2 regions of the Pseudomonas kitaguniensis genome follow, and region 2 is predicted to be linked to the other one. Evidence: predicted binding sites of a transcription regulator. Region 2 holds the regulator's gene; the other holds the start of a gene.
What was found. Region 2 encodes sigma-54, which starts transcription at its own class of promoters, with help from an activator protein. Its sites were predicted from a motif close to ANTGGCATNNANNTTGCTNT; they were not measured.
Positions count from the first base shown of each region.

Region 1: a site for sigma-54 is predicted at 5,191-5,210, ahead of flgA (flagellar basal body P-ring formation chaperone FlgA). Genes of this name have one in related genera too.

Region 1 is NZ_JBLZPT010000003.1:100,063-110,365, reverse strand. It holds gene flgE (flagellar hook protein FlgE) at 1-518, opposite strand, end outside; gene flgD (flagellar hook assembly protein FlgD) at 550-1,272, opposite strand; gene flgC (flagellar basal body rod protein FlgC) at 1,289-1,732, opposite strand; gene flgB (flagellar basal body rod protein FlgB) at 1,736-2,143, opposite strand; gene ACOZK9_RS05925 (carbohydrate binding domain-containing protein) at 2,478-3,254, shown strand; gene cheR (protein-glutamate O-methyltransferase CheR) at 3,327-4,154, opposite strand; gene ACOZK9_RS05915 (chemotaxis protein CheV) at 4,198-5,130, opposite strand; gene flgA (flagellar basal body P-ring formation chaperone FlgA) at 5,232-5,996, shown strand; gene flgM (flagellar biosynthesis anti-sigma factor FlgM) at 6,137-6,463, shown strand; gene ACOZK9_RS05900 (flagella synthesis protein FlgN) at 6,512-6,982, shown strand; gene ACOZK9_RS05895 (flagellar regulator YcgR PilZN domain-containing protein) at 7,079-7,822, shown strand; gene ACOZK9_RS05890 (MFS transporter) at 7,883-9,265, opposite strand; gene ACOZK9_RS05885 (helix-turn-helix transcriptional regulator) at 10,216-10,303, shown strand, end outside.
Region 2 is NZ_JBLZPT010000002.1:252,594-262,896, reverse strand. It holds gene lptC (LPS export ABC transporter periplasmic protein LptC) at 1-502, shown strand, start outside; gene lptA (lipopolysaccharide transport periplasmic protein LptA) at 489-1,061, shown strand; gene lptB (LPS export ABC transporter ATP-binding protein) at 1,061-1,786, shown strand; gene ACOZK9_RS05095 (RNA polymerase factor sigma-54) at 1,971-3,464, shown strand; gene hpf (ribosome hibernation-promoting factor, HPF/YfiA family) at 3,540-3,845, shown strand; gene ptsN (PTS IIA-like nitrogen regulatory protein PtsN) at 3,856-4,320, shown strand; gene rapZ (RNase adapter RapZ) at 4,323-5,180, shown strand; gene ACOZK9_RS05075 (HPr family phosphocarrier protein) at 5,197-5,469, shown strand; gene ACOZK9_RS05070 (ZIP family metal transporter) at 5,507-6,400, opposite strand; gene ACOZK9_RS05065 (superoxide dismutase) at 6,432-7,043, opposite strand; gene ACOZK9_RS05060 (hypothetical protein) at 7,045-7,488, opposite strand; gene ACOZK9_RS05055 (class II fumarate hydratase) at 7,516-8,892, opposite strand; gene ACOZK9_RS05050 (hypothetical protein) at 8,885-9,280, opposite strand; gene pmbA (metalloprotease PmbA) at 9,428-10,303, opposite strand, start outside.

The DNA of each region.
Region 1 (10,303 bases), on a different contig from region 2:
TGGTCGATCACCGGCTCCGAAGAGTTCAGGTTACTGCTGGAATCCACTTTAGTGGACGCTTTGGGCGGCAGGTTCGACAAGTTCAGTTTCAGGTCGGTCAGGCCGCCCTTGGTGATAGTGCCTTCGTCGTCTGCCGCGTAGCCTTGCAGGCGCGAGGTGCCGGTATTGTTGGTGATGTAGCCGTCTTTGTCGGAGCGGAACGCGCCGCTACGGGTGTACTCCAGCGAGCCGTCGCTGCCCTTCTGTACGAAGAAGCCACCGCCCTGGATCGCCATGTCCAGCGTACCGCCGCTGTTATTGACGTCACCCTGGGTGAATTGCTGGGACACAGCCGCCAGGTTCACACCGTTGCCGATGCTGTTCTGGCCAGTGCCCAGCTTGGACGCCGCGTAAATATCGGCGAACTCCGCACGGGACGACTTAAAGCCAGTGGTCGCAACGTTGGCAATGTTGTTGCCGGTAACGTCCAGTTGTTTGTTGGCCGCATAGAGGCCGCTAAGGCCGATGTTAAAAGACATGTTTCTCTCCTTCTGCCGTCGTTAGCCGGCTCTATGTACCGATAGTCTGAATTTGCGACAGCTTGACGCTGCCCATGCCGCCAGCAAGGTTCAGCAGCATTTCGCCGCCGGTCTTGCTCAGCGTCACGCTAGTAACCGTTGCCGGCAATGAGGTGCTAAGCGCAACGGCATCGCCCGCGTCACTCTTGGTGGTGGCGGCAAAGGTGTAGGTCCCGGGAGTCGCGACCTCACCACTGTCATTCTTGCCATCCCATACAAAGCTCACATCGCCGGCGCTTTGGGCGCCCAAATCGAGGGTGCGCACCACACTGCCGGTTGCGTCGGTGATCTTCACGGAAACGTTGCCCGTCGCCGCAGTCACGGCCACCGAGCCGGTCATGCTCTTGCTGGTGTCGACCGTAGCCTTGTCGGTTTGGGTGATGATCGAACGCCCCACCAGCGACGACGCTTGCAGCGCTTGCGACGAGCTGAAGTTGCTGGAGATCGAATTCACCGAGTCGTTCAGGGTGTTAATCCCTTCCAGGCTGCTGAACTGCGCCAGTTGTGCGACAAATGCGCCGTTGTCTTGAGGCGACAGCGGGTTCTGGTTTTTCAACTGGGTAACCAGCAATTGCAGAAACGCGTCTTTGCCCAGCGACTGGCTGCCGGTGGCTGCCGAGGCAACGCTTGCGACATTGTTTGTTGCGGTGCTGACCTTCGTGTTGAAAAGGTCCTGAACCGCCGTGTTCGTAGAAGTGCTATCAACAATGGCCATTATTTGGCACCCCTTATCACTGACCCAGGGTCAGGACCTTCTGCATCATGGTTTTGGCGGTGTTCATCATTTCCGCGTTGGTCTGGAACGAACGGCTGGCGGAGATCATGTCTGCCATTTCCTCGACCACGTTGACGTTGGGGTAGTAGACGTAACCCTTTTCGTTCGCAGCGGGGTGGTTAGGCTCGTAGCGCGCTTCCAGATTGCTCTGGTCTTCAACCACGCCGAGTACTTGCACGCCCTGGCCTGCGGCGTCCTGGCTCTGGAACAGCGAATCGCTGCCGCCGCTCTGGCCGCCCTGAAACATGGTGGCAAACACCGGGTGACGTGCGCGGTAGGTCTGGTCAATGCTCGAAGACACGGTTTCGGCGTTGGCGATGTTACTGGCGACGGTGTTCAGGCGCGTGGTCTGCGCGCTCATGCCACTGCCGGCAATATTAAAAACACTGGCTAAGGACATGGCTTATTCTCCACGCAGGGCTGACATCAGCCCTTTGAATTTGCTGTTGAGCAGGGTAAAGCTGGCCTGGAAGTTCACCGAGTTCTCGGCATAGGCCGATTGCTCCAACTGGGCATCTACGGTGTTCTGGTCGATCGATGGCTGCATCGGCGTGCGATACAGCAGCGACTCGTCACCATTGCTCAGGCCTTGCGCTTCGATATGACGGCTGTTGGTCATGTTCAAGGCGAAGGTGCCGTTCTTGGTCTTGTCTTGCTGGGCGGCGAGCACAGCAGAGAAGTCCAAATCCCGAGCCTTGTAGTTCGGGGTGTCGGCGTTGGCAATGTTGTTGGCCAGGACTTCGGCACGCTGGGCGCGGAAGCCCAAGGCTTGTTCGTGGATACCGAGCGCTTTATCGAAGCTGATGCTCATGGCGGAAACCTTTAGGCTGACCTGCTTTTCGTAACAAGCATCATAGCAAGGCGCATGCCAATGTCAGCAAAGCCCGTAACTCAAGGGGTTGCGCGGCGTTTGCCGGCGGCAATGCCAGAAAAGCGGCAATCGCTTTCCGCGTTGCGCCATTAAAGCGGCAATAACGCTTGCCGCTTTCACACCGGGCGGCAACCGGGGCGACGCAGTCACTGAAAACGCCGCGCGCTGTCGTACCGTCCGTCTGCACTGGTATTTATGACAGTTGTGGTGCCTGCCGCATCGGATGCCCTATTGGGCGGACATCCCTTAATTCGCAAGGAAGAGGCTTACCACGATGAATGTCCCAGCCCTCGGCTTCACATTACAAGACTCGGCACTGCCCATTCCAAACCTGAACACCAGTCTGCTGACGGGCAACTCTGCAGAAGTCATGTGCAGCTTCCCCTTACTGCCCATGGACTTTGTCAATATCAACATGATCAGCAACGTTCTGGGTGGCGACCATAACCAAAGCTTTTCAATTGCCCAAGGCGTGCCCTCACTCATTGCCCAGATACCCAGAGAACGTGTTGAAGCCAACGAGGGCAACAGCGTGCGGCTGCGGGTGAGCATCAGGCGTAGCGGGGTTTCCCTTAGTGCACCGGACGCCACCGTGACCATCAACCGGCGCCCGATAGTCATACCGCCAACGCCAGGCGTTGTGTGGGATTTCAAAGACGGTACTTTCCAGGGCTGGGTGGCCCAGGGCAGTTACACGGGCGGCGTGTTGCGTATTGTGGGTGGACGGGTAGTCGCTGACGTACCCGACAGCCAGCTTGCCAAGTCCCACATCATTACCCGAACCATTTTGGTGACCGCGGGCCGCACGTACGATTTCGCCTTTGATGCAAGCGCAGGCGACCCCGCCGATGGCTCAATGGTTTTCCTGACCCTCAACGGCAGCCGAATCGGCGCGACTGTTCAGAACATCAACCTGACCCAGCAGTCCGGGAGCGGGTCGTTTGTCGCCACAATGACCGGCAACGTCACACTCGGCCTGTTCAACGATGCCGTTCCGCTAGGCCGACATCGCCTGTCGCTGGGCAATATCAGCATGACACAAAGGCCCTGAGTACACGCTGCTAGAGTTTCGCCAAAAAAAACGGGAGGCCTTCAAGGGGCCTCCCGTTTTTATTCAGTGCTATTACTTGGCCTGGTAAATGATACCCGGGCTGCACTGCACCATCTGGTAATGATCCGGCAACCCGTTCAATGCTTCAGAAGCACCGAGGAACAAATAACCACCGCGCTTGAGCGTGCCATGGATACGCAACAGGATGTCTTTCTTGACCTCTGCCGAGAAGTAGATCAGCACGTTGCGGCAAAACACCATGTCAAACTTGCCCAGACTGGCGTAGCTGTCGAGCAAGTTGAACGAGCGAAACTCCACCCGGCTCTTGATCGGCGCCTTGACCGCCCAACGCCCCGCCCCTTTAGGGTCGAAGAAACGCTGAAGGCGCTCCTGTGACAAACCACGACCGAGCGCCAGGCTGTCGTACTCGCCGGTCTTGCAGTTGGTCAGCATGGTGCCGGACAAGTCAGTGGCGACAATTTGCGCACCCGCCTTCAACTGGCCCATGTTGGTTCGCTCGAACTCATCGATGGACATCGAAATCGAGTACGGTTCCTGCCCCGAAGAGCAGGCGGCCGACCAGATACGCAGACGCTGGCCCGGGCTGGCCTTGATGGCCTCCGGCAGCACTTTGCTCTTGAGCACCTCGAAAGGGTAGGTATCGCGAAACCACAGGGTTTCGTTGGTGGTCATGGCATCGACCACCATTTCCTTGAGCCCGCTGCGCGGCTGGCTCTGGATGCGCTGCACCAACTCGCCCAGGGACTTGATGCCCTGCTGCTCCATGAGTTTGTTGAGGCGGCTGGATACCAGATACTGCTTGTTTTCACCGAGCAATATGCCACAGGCTTTTTCCAGGAAGACCCGGAATTGTTCGAAATCCAAATTACCCGTAGACAATGATACCGCCTCTTAAATCGTGTGACCGCCAGGGGAATTCCCCTTAGCCGTGATCTGCTGCCTTGATCCGGTCGACTACCCGGGATGCCAGGTCATCAGGGCGAAATTTGGCCAGGAAGTCATCGGCACCGACTTTCTTGACCATCGCCTGATTGAATACACCTGACAACGAAGTATGCAGGATGATGTGCAACTTTTGCATGCGTGGATCGTTGCGTATCTCGGCCGTCAGCGTGTAGCCGTCCATTTCCGGCATCTCGATGTCAGAGATCATCATCAAGAACTCATCTTCCGGCTTCTTGCCTTCATCCACCAGCTTGCGCAAATAATCCAGCGCCTGGCGGCCATCATTAAGCGCCACCACTTCGACGCCAACGGTTTGCAGGCAACGGGTCACCTGCTTGCGCGCCACCGAGGAGTCATCCACCGTCAGCACACGCAGCGATACCGCCTTGTGCGCCGTTTCGGCATCCACCACGCCTACCGAGATGGTTTCAGAGGTGGGCGCGACTTCGGCGAGGATCTTCTCCACGTCGATAATTTCGACCAACTGGTTATCCACCCGTGTCACCGCCGTGAGGTAGTGGTCACGCCCGGTGCCCTTGGGCGGCGGATGGATCTCTTCCCAGTTCATGTTGACGATGCGTTCCACCGAGCGCACCAGAAAACCCTGGGTCTTGGTGTTGTACTCCGTGATGATCACGAACGGGTTTTCGCGATCCTGCAAACCCGCCGAACTTGTGGCCAGGGCCAGGTCAAGAATCGGGATGGTCGCGCCACGGATGTTCGCCACGCCACACACCACGGGGCTGGATTTGGGCATGATCGTCAGCTTGGGACATTGCAGCACTTCCCGCACTTTAAACACGTTGATGCCATATAACTGTTTGCCATCCAGGCGAAAAAGCAACAACTCCAGGCGATTCTGCCCCACCAGCTGTGTGCGCTGGTTTACTGAATCCATTACACCTGCCATGCCATGACTCCTACGCTAAAACTTAGGCTAGACCTAAAGTGAAGCGCGTACCCACCACTAAACGGCACGAGCTTTGCTGTTGTTTTGATATTTAGTTGGCCATGAACCTTAAAATGACAGTTTCTCGACGCCCTCGCCTTCCAACGTTCCGCAGACTGCTCTGCGTCTCGCTGGCGTTGCTCGCCTTGGGCTCGGGCATCACGGCCCGCGCAGATAACGCCACCTTGCCTGATCTTCTTATCGGCGTCACTCAAGGCTTTCTTGAGTTCACTGTAGAAGATTATCTGGCAACCACCCAGACGCCGGGGCGTTATGAGATTCAAGTGAACCAGTTGGACCCGCGTTTGCGCATGCCGCTGTGCGACAAAGAATTGACAGCCTCGCTCGAAAGCCCCGCCCAGCCCATCGGTCGGGTCACGGTAAAAGTGCGCTGCGAGGGCGCCTCGCCGTGGACCGTGTTTGTGCCGGCGCAGGTCAAACTGTTCCGCGACGTGGTGGTGGTGACGCGGCCGTTAAAACGCTTGGGCATCATCGGCTTCGACGACATAGGCTTGCGCGAACGCGATATCAGCCTGATCAACCAAGGCTACCTGACGTCGGTTGACCAGGCCGTGGGGCAGAGATTGACCCGACCAATGGTGGCCGATCAAGTCATCACGCTGGTCCACCTGGAACAGGCCGAAGTGATTCGTAAGGGCGACCAGGTGGTGATTTCCGCCAGCAGTGGCGGGCTTACCGTAAAAATGCCGGGGGAAGCGCTGTCCAACGGCGGCATGAGCGAACAGATCAGGGTTAAAAACCTCAACTCCAACCGGGTGATCAAGGCGCAAGTTACCGCGCCAGGGCAAGTCGAGGTAGCGTTATAGTCACTGGCGCAGGACGCCTGCTTTTCCTACACTGTGCGCCATAGATGCGTACGTGCAGGTTTATTGTCAATCGAGCCTAAAGTTTGTCCGGGTATGGCCGAAAACATGGCAAGCGTCCAAATACCCAGAGGTTTTTTATCATGGTCATTGATTTCAGTCGTTTAAATAACGCCCCGGCTTTGCCCGGCAATACGCGTACCAGCGGTGCCAAGGACAGCGTAGAAGCCAAGTCGCAGCCAGCGCCTGCCGCCAAGGCAGAACAGGCCAGCGCCAGCCAAAGCGGGGAATCGGTTCACCTGAGCAATGAGGCTCAACAGTTGCAGAAGGTCACTGACTCGCTGCGCGATCAACCTGTCGTCAATAAAGCCCGTGTGGCCGAGTTGAAGCAGGCCATCGCCGATGGCAGCTATAAAGTCGACAGCAACCGTGTAGCCAGCAAGCTGCTTAACTTCGAAGCCACGCGCTAGGCAAATGCCTGCGCAGGGCTTTTGGACGCTTAAAACCCAAGGCCAGCCATGCACCACGACGAACATTTGCTTCAACTGATCATTGATGATCTGGCGCCGACGCAACATTTGCTCGAGCTGCTGAAAGAAGAGTCCCTGGCCCTGCATGGCCGGGACATGCGCTTGCTGGAAGATATTCTGGCGCACAAGCAGTCGCTGATTGTGCTGCTCGAGCAGCATGGCAAAAAGCGCAGCCAGATTCTCGTCAGCCTCGGCCTGCCGCCCGATCACGATGGGCTTGCACAGCTGGCCAGCCATTCCTCGGTCGGCGACCAGCTGCTGGCGCAAAGCACCGCACTCAATCAGTTGCTCGCCCAGTGCCAGGAAGCCAACCTGCTCAACGGTCAGTCTATCCAGCTGCAGCAAGCCACGACCGCCAACCAGTTGCGAATCCTTCACGGCGGAGAGCCCCCGGCCCTTTACAACGCCCAGGGTTCCACCTCGCGGCTGGTCAAACCAAGCACCCGTAGCCAAGCCTGACACCGGTTTACAGCGCGCCCTATCCAAAGCGCGCTACATGCTGGCAAAATGCCGGTTCTTGCGTGTAGTCGTATTTTGTCTGGAGATGGAAGAACCGTGTTCAACGCCCTTAATGCGGAAGATGCCCCGCAGCCACCCAAGGTGCTCACCACGCCTCTGGAAATCGCCAGCACCTTGCGGATGCTGCAAGAAAGCCATGACCCACTGATCATCACGTTCCACGAACGCAGCCAGCGCTTTCAAAGCTATTTGGTGGACGTTGACAGCAAAACGCTGACCCTGGACGAGATGATCCCGCGTGACGGCGAACGCCATCTCGAAAATGGCGAACCGTTCCGCATCGAAGGCTTTCACGACGGCGTGCGTGTGGCCTGGGAAAGCAACGGCAAGCTGGCCATCAAAGAAAAAGATGGCCAACGCGTCTACACCGGCAGCCTGCCCGATGAAGTGGTCTACCATCAGCGTCGCAATGCCTTTCGCGCTGCACTGAAGCTGGCCCAACTGGTCAACATCGAGATGGGCGGCGAAAAGATCAAGGCACCGGTCAGCGGCAAACTGCTCGACATCTCTGCCACCGGCTGCAAATTGCGCTTTGAAGGCGACATTTCCGATCGCCTGCAACTGGGCCAGGTCTACGACCGGTTTATCGCCGCCCTGCCCTTCGGCAGCATGACCACCTCTGTCGAACTGCGTCACCTGCACTTCGAAGACCGTATCAACATCACGTTCGCCGGCGTGCGCTTCCACAACATGAGTGGTTTGGTGCAGCGCCAGGTAGAGCGGTTTGTGTACCAGTTGCAGCGTGAAGCGCGACGTTTCGACAAAGACGACGATTTTTAACGTTTAAAATCGCGGCAAAAAAAACGGGCGGATCCTGATGGGATCTGCCCGTTTTTGCGTTCAGGGGCGCGCCCTGCTCAAGTCATGCGGATGCTCGTCCGGGCCCAGCGGCTCCGGCGGCCCTTCGAACAGCGGCTCATCGGCCGGTGGCTCAGGTTCGGCTTCAGGCTCGGGTTCGACTGGACCCTGCATTTGCTCCTGCACGATCGCCTCGTCCACGCGCGGGTCAAGGCACACCACCAGCGGCGAGCTGGACATGCTGTCGGGCATCGCAACGTGGTGCAGCGGCGCATCATCAACCTGATGCAGGTTGGTCACCGCCTTCGGCCGAATACGCCACACCAGCACCAACCCGCACAGGCTGAAAAACACATACAGCATGTGGCTGCCAAACAGCTTCATGGCAACGCCGGCCAACAGCGGCCCGATACTCGCACCCACGCCGTACGTCACCAGCAACATGGCCGTCAGCGACACCCGGCGATCACCCTCAACATGGTCGTTGGAGAACGCCACCGCCAGCGGGTACAGGCAGAACTGCACCAGCGAACACAAGAACCCGGCCACGAACAACACTTCCAGCGGCACCTTGGTCAGCACGGCCAACGGCAACGCCGTCACCGCCAGGCACAACGCAAAGCAACGAATCAGCAAGGCGCGATCATAGCGGTCCGACAACCAGCCCAACGGCCACTGCACCAGCAAGCCTGCAAAAATACAGCTACCCATGAACAGACCGACCTGCTCGGTGGTCAGGCCTTGCTGAGACGCATAGAGCGGCGCCAAACCGTAGAACGAACCCACGATCAACCCCGCACCCAGCACGGTACTCAGCGACTGCGGCACACGCTTGATAAAAAACCGCGGCTCCATCGGCGCCGGGTGCAGCGGCGCCGGGTGAATGCGCCGCGTCATGGCCACGGGCACCAGGCACAGGGCAAAACACAGCGCGACCAGCATCAGCAATTCAAGGCCCAGCTCTGGGTGCATCACCAGGATCAACTGACCCAATACCAACCCCAGGTACGACGCGATCATATAGCCGCTGAACACCACGCCACGCTGCTTGGCATCGGCCTGCTCATTCAGCCAGCTTTCGATGACCATGTACTGGCACATCATCCCCAGGCCCACAATCATCCGCAGCACGATCCACGCCGGCAGCCAATTGATCAGGCCATGGCCCAATACCGCCGCACCGACGATCCCGGCGCAGGTGGCATACGCACGAATATGCCCGACCCGGGCGATCAGGCGATGCCCGATTTTGCCGCCCAGCACCAGGCCAAAATAGTTGGCCGCCATCAACGCACCTACCCACAGGCTGTCGACATGGTCGGCCGCCAGGCGCAAGGCCAGGTAAGTACTGAGCAGGCCGGAGCCGATCAGCATCATCAAGGAGGCGAAATAAAGGGCTCGAAAAGATTTCCAGATTTGGCGCATCGGCGTTCCGAGCGGCTCCTTGCAGTGAGGGACAGGGCTATCGGCATGATAGTCCGGGGTGGCCGGGAACGGACAGGCAATAGGGGCTGTTTCCGGGGGAAAATTTTGCTTACTAGCTCAGACGCTGCATGGCGGCGTGCGAGGTACATGGGTTGCGATAAATACATCGCGCACCTGCTGAGAACCCGGATCGCGGGCAAGGTTCGACCGGTGTTTGAGGGCGCGCGCAAAAAAGCCCCGCCAGAGAAATCTGTACGGGGCTTTTTATGAGAGCGCTTCAGGGGCGCCACAAAGAGGGTATCCCAGGGCCGGTTCGAACGGCCAACCTTCCCGTAAGCACGCAGATGCGTTGATCAATCCGCCTGGTTCTGCTCGGGTCCTCAACACCGCAAACAACTGTCTAAAGGGACTATCGACAACCCGCCAGGCGATAACAAAGATTTTTCAATGCGTTCGAAAGAGCCAGCCCGCTATAACACGTAAGGCGACGTCCCGCTTAAATAACCGGAATGATACATTGATTGCCCTAAAAACAGATCGTAATGAACGTTTTGCTGAGCGCTGAGCATATTATTCAGTAGGCACGGGCAACTGTTTTAAAGTTTTAAACCCCGCGTGTATATCCTGAATGTTACAACAACAAATCAGACTGCAAACCGAAAACTTAGGGCCGGACCGAATGAGGAATGTATAGGCCTTGACGGTAGAAGGTGGTGGACTTCACGAACGGTTGACATCCCCCCCTTAAAGCCTCTATTTTCTGCGACGCAGCCAAAAATAAAAAAACTCAATCAATAATAATTATCATTCCCCAGCCACTTTTCGCAGTCGTATCTTCGCGCCCCATTTGGGTGCGTAAAAAGCAGCAAGCGCTTATCTGCACCATTGATGAGCGTTGATGAAAGTCTGGCATTAGGACGACCAGGATATACATTCAGAGGGAATAAAAATTGCTGGCTTTAGAAGAGTTTAATGGGATTTTACAAACGAATTCTGAAAAGCAATGGTTTGAAGAGTTAACCCATTGCACGCAAAGGC
Region 2 (10,303 bases):
CTGGAATATCAGCCCGGAGCGCTTCCTCGACAAGCCTGTTGCACAGGTGGATGAAGGCGCTATCGACTATTACGCGACCAACGCCTACAGCGTGCAGTTCTTGCCAGACGGCAAGGTGCAGTACGAAATGACTTCGGACAAAGTCGAGCATTTGAAGGCCTCCGAAGTCACCTTGCTGACCAACCCGGACCTGAACCTTTACCGTGGCACCGAATTTCCGTGGCACGTCACCAGCAAGCGTGGCGAGGTCAACCCGGACGGTACGCAGGTAGAACTGATCGACTCGGTACGCGTTGCGCGCACTGACGACCAGAACCGCGACACCATCATTACCAGCAGTCGCATGACCGTTTTCCCACAACAGCAATATGCGCAGACCGAGCAAGACGTTAGAATCGACGGCGCTGGCGGTGTATCGACTGGCAAGGGAATGAAAGCGTATTTGAAAGAAAGCAGGATACACCTGCTATCGAACGTAAGAGGACAGTATGAGGCTCGTTAAAACTCTCCCTATTTTGCTCAGTCTGGGCGCAGCACTGGGAAGCGTGAGCGCCTGGGCTCTGCCGAACGATAGCGAGCAACCGATCCACATTCAGGCTGACGATGCTCAGCTGGATGACAAACAAGGCGTGGCCACCTACACCGGCGGCGTGATCATCACCCAAGGTTCGATGAAAATCACTGGCAATACAGTGACGCTCACGCGTACCCCGGCGGGCGAGATCGACGTGGTAACGTCGGTGGGCAACCTTGCCTACTTCGAACAGAAGCAGGCCGCCGCAGACCCTGCCCCGATGAAGGGCTACGGCAGGACCATCCAGTATCACGCCCAGCAAAATCGCATCATTCTGATCGATCAAGCGCGTGTCGTGAGCAGCGATGGCAACACCACCGACGGTGAAAAAATCACCTACGACACGGTGAAGCAGATCGCTCAGGCGGGTCGTGCGACCGGCGCGAAAATCGGTACGCCGAAACCGCGTATCGACATGGTTATCCAGCCGAAGCAGAAAGACGCCGCCGCCCCTGCGCCTAAACCCGCTGCGAAGAAGGCCAATTAATGGCAACCCTGAAAGCCCAGCATTTGGCCAAGGCCTATAAAAGCCGCCAGGTCGTGCGCGATGTCAGCCTGTCGATCGACAGCGGCCAGATCGTCGGCCTGCTCGGCCCCAACGGTGCCGGCAAGACTACTTGCTTCTACATGATTGTGGGGCTGGTCCAGGCGGATCAAGGCCGCGTATTGATCGACGACCTGGACGTAAGCCACCAGCCGATGCACGGTCGTGCGCGCGCAGGTATCGGCTATCTGCCCCAGGAAGCGTCGATCTTCCGCAAACTGTCGGTCGCCGATAACATCATGGCGATCCTTGAGACCCGCAAGGAACTCGACCGTGACGGCCGCCGCCAGGAACTGGAAAGCCTGCTGCAGGAGTTCCACATCAACCATATTCGCGACAACCTCGGCATGAGCTTGTCGGGTGGTGAGCGTCGCCGTGTAGAAATCGCCCGTGCGCTGGCCACTGCGCCGAAATTTATCCTGCTGGACGAGCCGTTTGCTGGCGTTGACCCTATCTCGGTTGGCGACATCAAGCAGATCATCCATCACCTCAAGGCCAAGGGCATCGGTGTACTAATCACCGACCACAACGTGCGTGAGACTCTGGATATTTGTGAAACAGCTTATATCGTCAACGATGGCCAGCTGATTGCCGAAGGCGACTCAGCCACCATCCTGGCCAACGAACTGGTCAAGGAAGTTTACCTGGGCCACGAGTTCCGCCTGTAAGTACGGCGGTGTCCGGCCTTGCGCCTGGGTGCGCGGGAGTCAATAAAAAGCTCGATTTTTTTATTGTTACCGCGCTCTAGGCAAAGCACTGGATATCAGGCATATAATTTGCTTATGTTTGGCGCTCACGCGCCCTGTCGTGGATGGCGCATTGCGCCGGCGAATAAGGTGTTAAGCCCCTGCCATGAAACCATCGCTAGTCCTGAGAATGGGCCAGCAGCTGACGATGACACCGCAGCTGCAACAGGCCATCCGCCTGCTCCAATTGTCGACCCTGGACCTGCAACAGGAAATCCAGGAGGCCCTGGAGTCCAATCCGATGCTCGAACGCCAGGAAGAAGGCGACGACTTCGATAATGCAGACCCGCTGGCCGATAACATCGAGCAAAAACCCAACGCTGATGTGCAGGAACCCTCCTACCAGGAAACCGCCCCTACGGTGGATAACCTTGAGGACGGCGAATGGAATGAACGCATTCCCAACGAACTCCCCGTGGACACTGCGTGGGAAGACGTTTACCAGACCAGCGCCAGCAGCCTGCCGAGCAACGATGATGACGAGTGGGACTTCACCACCCGTACGTCTGTTGGCGAAAGCTTGCAGAGCCACTTGCTCTGGCAACTGAACCTGGCACCGATGTCGGATACCGATCGCCTGATCGCGGTGACGCTGATCGACTGCATCAACAATCAGGGCTACCTGGACGAAAGCCTTGAGGAAATTCTTGAGGCCTTCGACCCGGAGCTGGACATTGAGCTGGATGAAATCGAAGCCGTCCTGCACCGGATCCAACAGTTCGAGCCTGCCGGTATCGGCGCGCGCACGCTCAGCGAGTGCTTATTGCTGCAACTGCGCCAACTGCCTACCAAAACCGCTTGGCTGGCTGAAGCCCAGCGCCTGGTAACCGACTACATCGACCTGCTGGGCAGCCGCGATTACAGCCAACTGATGCGCCGCATGAAGCTAAAGGAAGATGACCTGCGCCAGGTCATCGAGTTGGTACAGAGCCTCAACCCGCGCCCGGGCTCACAGATCGAGTCCAGTGAAGCTGAATATGTGGTTCCCGATGTGATCGTGCGCAAAGACAACGAGCGCTGGCTGGTGGAGCTGAACCAGGAATCGGTGCCACGCCTGCGGGTCAATCCGCAATATGCTGGTTTTGTGCGCCGCGCCGACACCAGCGCCGACAACACCTTCATGCGCAACCAGTTGCAGGAAGCGCGCTGGTTCATCAAGAGCCTGCAAAGCCGCAACGAAACCCTGATGAAAGTGGCTACCCAGATCGTCGAGCACCAGCGCGGCTTCCTGGAATATGGCGACGAGGCGATGAAACCCTTGGTACTGCACGACATCGCCGAAGCGGTGGGCATGCACGAATCAACGATTTCGCGGGTTACCACGCAAAAATTCATGCATACCCCTCGCGGTATTTATGAGTTGAAATACTTTTTCTCAAGCCACGTCAGCACCTCCGAAGGCGGTGAATGCTCGTCCACGGCGATCCGCGCGATCATCAAAAAACTGGTTGCCGCGGAAAATCAGAAAAAGCCATTGAGTGACAGTAAGATCGCTGGTTTACTGGAGGCACAAGGCATTCAGGTCGCCCGTCGAACCGTCGCCAAATACCGCGAGTCCCTTGGGATCGCGCCTTCCAGCGAGCGTAAACGTTTGATGTGACGGGCGGGCCACAGCGTTCCAGTGGCAGGCATTTCTGCCTGTCGCTTTATGCACTGGCAACGAAGGAGAAGCTGTATGCAAGTCAACATCAGTGGACACCAGCTGGAAGTCACCAAGCCCCTGCGTGAGTACACCGAGAGCAAGCTGAACAAGCTTGCGGGGCATTATGACAAGATCACCAACGTGCAGGTCATCATGGAGGTCGACAAGCTCAAGCAGAAAATCGAGGCCACCCTGCACATACCGAATGCCAAGGTCGTCGCCAATGCGGAACATGACGACATGTACGCGGCGATTGACTCGCTCTACGACAAGCTGGACCGCCAACTCATAAAGCATAAGGAAAAGAATCTGCACCTGATGCAAGGTACAGGTCGTTAACTCTCCCCCCATGATCCGACTTGAAACCATCCTGACCCCCGGCCGTTCCCTCGTGAACGTGCCGGGCGGCAGTAAAAAGAAAGCCCTCGAAGAAATTGCCAAACTGATCAGCCGCGAAGTGCCTGACCTGGATGAGCAAGTTGTTTACGAGTCGCTGATTGCCCGTGAAAAACTCGGATCGACCGGTTTTGGTAACGGCATCGCCATCCCGCACTGTCGCCTGCCAGGCTGTGAATCGCCTGTCAGTGCCCTGCTGCACATGGAAAAACCCATCGATTTCGACGCCATCGACGGTGCGCCGGTCGACCTGCTGTTCGTTCTGCTGGTCCCGCAAGCCGCTACCGATGCACACCTGGAGCTGCTCCGGCAGATCGCCAGCATGCTGGACCGCAAGGAAGTACGCGACAAACTGCGCAGTGCCAGTAGCAACGAGGCGCTCTATCAGGTTGTCCTGGACGAACAAAACGGGCAGTAATCATGCGCTTGATCATCGTCAGCGGCCGTTCCGGCTCGGGTAAAAGTACCGCCCTCAACGTTCTTGAGGACAGCGGCTTCTATTGCATCGATAACTTGCCGGCCGGCCTGCTGCCGGAACTGGCGGAACGCGCGCTGATTCACACCGAACTGGCGCAACCGTTGGTTGCCGTGTCGATTGACGCGCGTAACCTGCCCAGCCATCTGGTGCGCTTCCCGCAATTGCTTGAGGAAGTGCGCGCCAAGCATATTCATTGCGATGTGCTGTACCTGGATGCCGATGAAGAAACGCTGCTCAAGCGCTTCTCCGAGACACGCAGGCGGCACCCCCTCAGCAGCGCCAACCGCTCGTTGGCCGAAGCCATTGAGGACGAGACCAACCTGCTCGGGCCGATCATTGACCTCGCCGACCTCAAGATCAACACCACAGGCCTGAACCTCTATCAGTTGCGTGATGCGATCAAGCTGCGGCTGTTGAATCAACCGGAGCCTGGTACGGCATTTCTGGTTGAGTCTTTTGGCTTCAAGCGCGGCATGCCGGTGGATGCCGACCTGGTGTTTGATGTGCGCTGCCTGCCCAACCCTTACTGGAAACCAGAGCTGCGTGAACAGTCCGGGCTGGATAAGCCCGTGGCCGATTACCTGGCCGCGCAACCGGATGTCGAAGAGATGTATCAGGACATCTCAAGTTACCTGCTCAAATGGCTGCCACGCTTTGCCGCGAGTAATCGCGCCTACGTGACCATTGCCATCGGCTGCACCGGCGGCCACCATCGCTCCGTCTACCTGACCGAACGGTTGGGCCAGGTGCTGCAACAAACCCTCAAGAACGTCCAGGTTCGCCACCGCGACCTTAGCTGAAAGGAACACCTGCGCGATGCCCGCTCTGGAAATTGAAATCATCAACAAACTGGGCCTGCATGCCCGCGCTTCGGCAAAATTCGTCGGTGTTGCCGGGCAATTCCCCTGCCAGATCCGCGCCGGGCGCACGCCGGAAACCATGGTCGACGGCAAAAGCATCATGGCGATGATGATGTTGGCCGCCGGCAAAGGCACCAGGATTCACCTGAAGACCGAAGGCGAGCAAGAACAGGAAGCCATGGACGCACTGGTGGCGCTGATCAATAACTTCTTTGATGAGGGTGAGTAAACTCACCCACCGAGGCAGGTACGAGGCCGCAATGGCCTCAGCCCAATGCGGTATCCATCACCATCATCAAGCAAAACCCGATGCACAAGCCAAGGCTGGCGAGCTTTTCGTGGCCATTACGCCGCGATTCGGGGATCACTTCATGGGTGACCACCAACAGCATCGCGCCCGCGGCCAACGCCAGCCCCAAGGGCAGCAATACTTCGGCCAAGCTCACCAGCCAAGCGCACAGCACGGCAAACACCGGCTCGACCAGGCCTGACGCGGCACCGATCAAAAATGCCTTGGCGCGCGACATGCCTGCCCCCGCCAATACCAGCGCAATCACCAAACCCTCCGGCACATCCTGCAGGGCTATGCCCATGGCCAAGCTGTCGGAATCCGGCATGCCCCCGCCTGCGGAAACGCCCACCGCCATGCCTTCCGGGATGTTATGGGCAATGATCGCAAACACGAACAGCCAGATGCGCGGGGGAATCACCGGTTTACCCGGCGCGCCCACCAGCATCTCCGGGCTGGCGCCGGACACTTTGCGGTCGACCAAATACAGCCCGAATGCCCCTAGCATGATGCCAAGGCTGATCAAACCACTCGCGCCCCAAGGCGACAGGCCGAGGCTTTCAGCGGCGGCAATGCCCGGCACGATCAGCGAAAAGGCCGTCGCCGCCAACATCACTCCGGCACCAAAGCCCAACAGGGTATCGCTCAGCGCCACCGGCATACGACGAATAACCAATACCGGCAGCGCGCCGAGCGCCGTGCCAAGCGCGCAGATCGACCCGCCCTGCAAGGCACGCAGTATGCGTGGCTCCAAGCCGAGCCAAGCTATCCCGTTGGCCACCAGCAATGCAGTACCTGCCAATAGCAGCAGCGAGCCAAACGCATAACGAAACATTCGCACGCTGCTGATCGCCAGTGTTTCAGTGCCCATAGTCGGCCTTAGGTCGTGTTGGAGGGGAAAGTCAGGCCAAGGCGGCTTCATAGCGGGCGGCGACTTCTGGCCAATTGATAACGCTGTAGAACGCGTTGATGTATTCCGGGCGACGGTTCTGGTACAGCAAGTAATAGGCATGCTCCCACACGTCCAGGCCGAGGATCGGCGTGTTGCCGTTCATCAGCGGGCTGTCCTGATTACCACTGCTTTCTACTACCAGGGTCTTTTGTGGGGTGACGCTGAGCCAAGCCCAGCCGCTGCCGAAACGGGTTAACGCGGCCTTGGTGAAGGCCTCTTTGAACCGCTCGAAACCGCCCAACTGAGCCTCTATCGCCTGGCCCAGTACGCCCTCGGGTTTACCGCCGCCGGTGGGTGACATCACCGCCCAGAACAGCGAATGGTTAGCGTGGCCGCCGCCTTGGTTGATGACTGCGGCGCGCAGCGTTTGCGGCAATTGCTGAACGCTGGCCACCAGCTTCTCGACCGGCCAGCCGGCAAATTCGGTGCCCTCGACCGCCGCATTGAGGTTATTGATGTAGGTCTGGTGATGCTTGGTGTAGTGAATTTCCATGGTCTGCGCATCGATATGCGGTTCCAGGGCGTCGTAGGCGTAGGGCAAGGCAGGCAAGGTGTAGGACATATCAATGTGCTCCGTAATAAGGACTGTTGCGAGTCGCCGCACCCGCGTGCGCAGCGGTGCCGCCCAGCAGGCGGTGAGTACGCGGGTACTCACCGTGATCGCTGATAAAATTCAACAGTTCGACGTAGGTCTTGCTGCTTTGGCGCAGCGCCGCCTCGCGCAATTGCGGGCTGAGGCGTGTGTCCTGCAGCGTTTGCAACAAGCGCTGGTGGATGGCGCAAAGGTATTCGGCGCTTTCCTCGGGCTGGTTAAGGCGCAGGTGCAAGTCCGCCAGGTTGTGATGGGAAATGACGCAAGCCGCCACTGCTTCGTCAGCATCCGCCCAGCGTTCGAATAACACTTGAGCCAGGGCCAGGGCTTGCAAATAGGCCTCGCGAGCGTCGACCAACTCGCCCTGCATAAAGCAGCGATTGGCGCGTTCGATCGTGCGTTTCCAGTGCTCCATGGTGAGCCTCCAAAGCAGAGTCGGTAATTACACGCCGCCAGCCGTGAGCTTTTCCGGGTCCAGCAGGATTTCCAGTTGGCTACGGGGCAAGTCGGTGTGTTCGAGGGCGACATCAATCACCGGTCGACCTTGCTGATAGGCCTTCTTGGCGATTTCAGCGGCTTTTTGGTAACCAATGATCGGGTTGAGTGCCGTGACCAGAATCGGGTTGCGTGACAGCGCTTCCTTGAGCTTGGCCTCATTGACCTTGAAGCTCGCGATGGCTTTGTCGGCCAGCAAACGACTGGCGTTGGCCAGCAGTTCGAGGCTGCTGAGCAGGTTCTGGGCGATGATCGGCAACATCACGTTCAATTCGAAATTGCCGGACTGACCCGCCACCGTAATCACCGTGTCATTGCCGATAACTTGCGCAGCGACCATCGCGGTAGCTTCCGGTATCACCGGGTTGACCTTGCCGGGCATGATCGACGAACCAGGCTGCAGGGCTTCCAACTCGATTTCACCGAGGCCTGCGAGCGGGCCGGAATTCATCCAGCGCAGGTCGTTGGCGATTTTCATCAGCGAGACGGCGGTGGCCTTCAATTGGCCGGACACCGCCACGGCGGTGTCTTGGGAGCCGATCAACGCGAACAGATTTTTGCCTGGCGTGAAGTTAACGCCGGTCAGGCTGCTCAGTTGCTGACTGAAGCGCGCGGCAAATTCTGGGTGTGCGTTGATCCCGGTCCCCACGGCGGTGCCGCCCTGAGCCAGGGCCTGCAAGCTCGGCAGCAAGTCCTGCAAATGGCCGATATTGGCCTTGAGCTGTTGCGCCCAGCCATTCAGCACCTGGCTCATGCGCACCGGCATGGCATCCATCAGGTGGGTGCGGCCAGTCTTGATAAACGGGTGAACTTCTTCGGCCTTACGCTCGATCACTTGCACCAGGTGCAGCAGAGCCGGCAACGTTTGTTCATGCAAAACCAACGCTGCGCTGACGTGAATGGTGGTGGGGATAATGTCGTTGCTGCTCTGGCCGCAGTTTACGTGGTCATTGGGGTTGACCGCCTCGCCCAGCAAACGGCTGGCCAGGGTCGCAATCACTTCGTTGGCGTTCATGTTGGAACTGGTGCCGGAGCCGGTCTGGAAGATGTCCACCGGGAAATGCGGCATGTAATCGCCTTCCAACAAGCCTTGGGCAGCATCGACAATGGCTTTGCCCTGCGCCGCGCTGATCTGTTGCAGGTCGACGTTGACCTTGGCGGCTGCCACCTTGGCCAGGATCAGGGCACGGATGAATTGCGCCGGCATACGCTGGTGGCTGATCGGGAAGTTGTTCACCGCGCGCTGGGTCTGGGCGCCATACAAGGCCTCGGCAGGCACTTGCAGTTCGCCCATGCTGTCGCGTTCGATACGGGTGTTACTCATCGTTAGATCCTTGCACCAGGTCAGAAACGGAAAGGGAAGGCAGCAATTGGCAGGTCGCCAATTGCCAGGCAAAAGCCTGCCAGCGCTTGAGGCGGCAGGCACAGTGGGAGAGTTTTTCGAGGTCGCGCAATGGGCGCCACGCCTGGTCCAGGCACAGGGATCGCCAATGCCAGGGCAAAGCGATATCGCTGGCGGTGTCGAGCAGCAGTCGGAATGAGGTTTCGGCAATCGTCCACGGGTGCGTTGCGCTGCAACACGCCAGGTATCGCCCCTCATTGAGGTAATGCTCGATCAGGCGCGGCTCATCCGGGGCAAGGCCACAGCGAATCTGACGACTCATCCAGCGCCAGCTTTCCTGGTACGGATCCTCATGCAGGACAGAACTCATGATCCACACTCATTCGGTAATGATATTTATTATTAAATGATATTGAGAATCAAAACAAGAGTGACATGTTAATCCACGTGTGACACAGGCACAAAAAAAGGCGCGCCATCGGTTGGATGGCGCGCCTTTTAGTGAAGCGTCGGAGGGTTAGCTGCCGGCGACGGTCATTCGCTCGATCAGCACAGAGCCCGTGCGAATATTACTGCGCAGCTCCAGGTCATTACCCACGGCGACGATCTGCTTGAACATGTCGCGCATGTTGCCGGCGATGGTCACTTCCTGGACGGCGAATTGAATCTCGCCGTTTTCCACCCAGAAACCTGCGGCGCCACGAGAGTAATCACCGGTCACCATATTCAGGCCGTGGCCCATCAGCTCGGTCACCAGCAGGCCACGGCCCATACGCCGCAACAGCGCCGCCTGGTCTTCGTCGCCATGCGTTACAAACAGGTTATGCACGCCACCTGAGTTGGCGGTGCTTGGCAGGCCGAGTTTACGACCGGAATAAGTGCCCAGGATGTAGGACACCAACTCGCCCTTCTCGACGAACGGCTTGGCATAAGTCGCCAGGCCATCACCGTCGAACGACGAACTGCCCATGGCGCGCATCAGGTGCGGACGCTCATCAATGGTCAGCCACTCGGGAAACAGCGTCTGGCCGAGTGCGCCTTCAAGGAACGACGATTTACGGTACAGGTTGCCACCGGAAATCGCGCTGAGGAAACTGCCGAACAAGCCGCCCGCCAGTTCGGCCGAAAACAGCACTGGCACTTCACAGGTCGGCACCGGGCGCGCGCCCAAGCGGCTCGCCGCACGTTGCGCGGCACGTTGGCCAATGCTGGCCGGGTCTGCCAGCAACTCACCCTTGCGGTTAACGTCATACCAGTAGTCACGCTGCATCTGACCGTCGGCTTCGGCGATCATCACGCAGCTCAAGCTATGGCGAGTGGAGGCGTAACCGCCGATAAAACCGTGGCTGTTGCCGTAAACGCGGCAGCCCTGATGGGTACTCAAGGTGGTGCC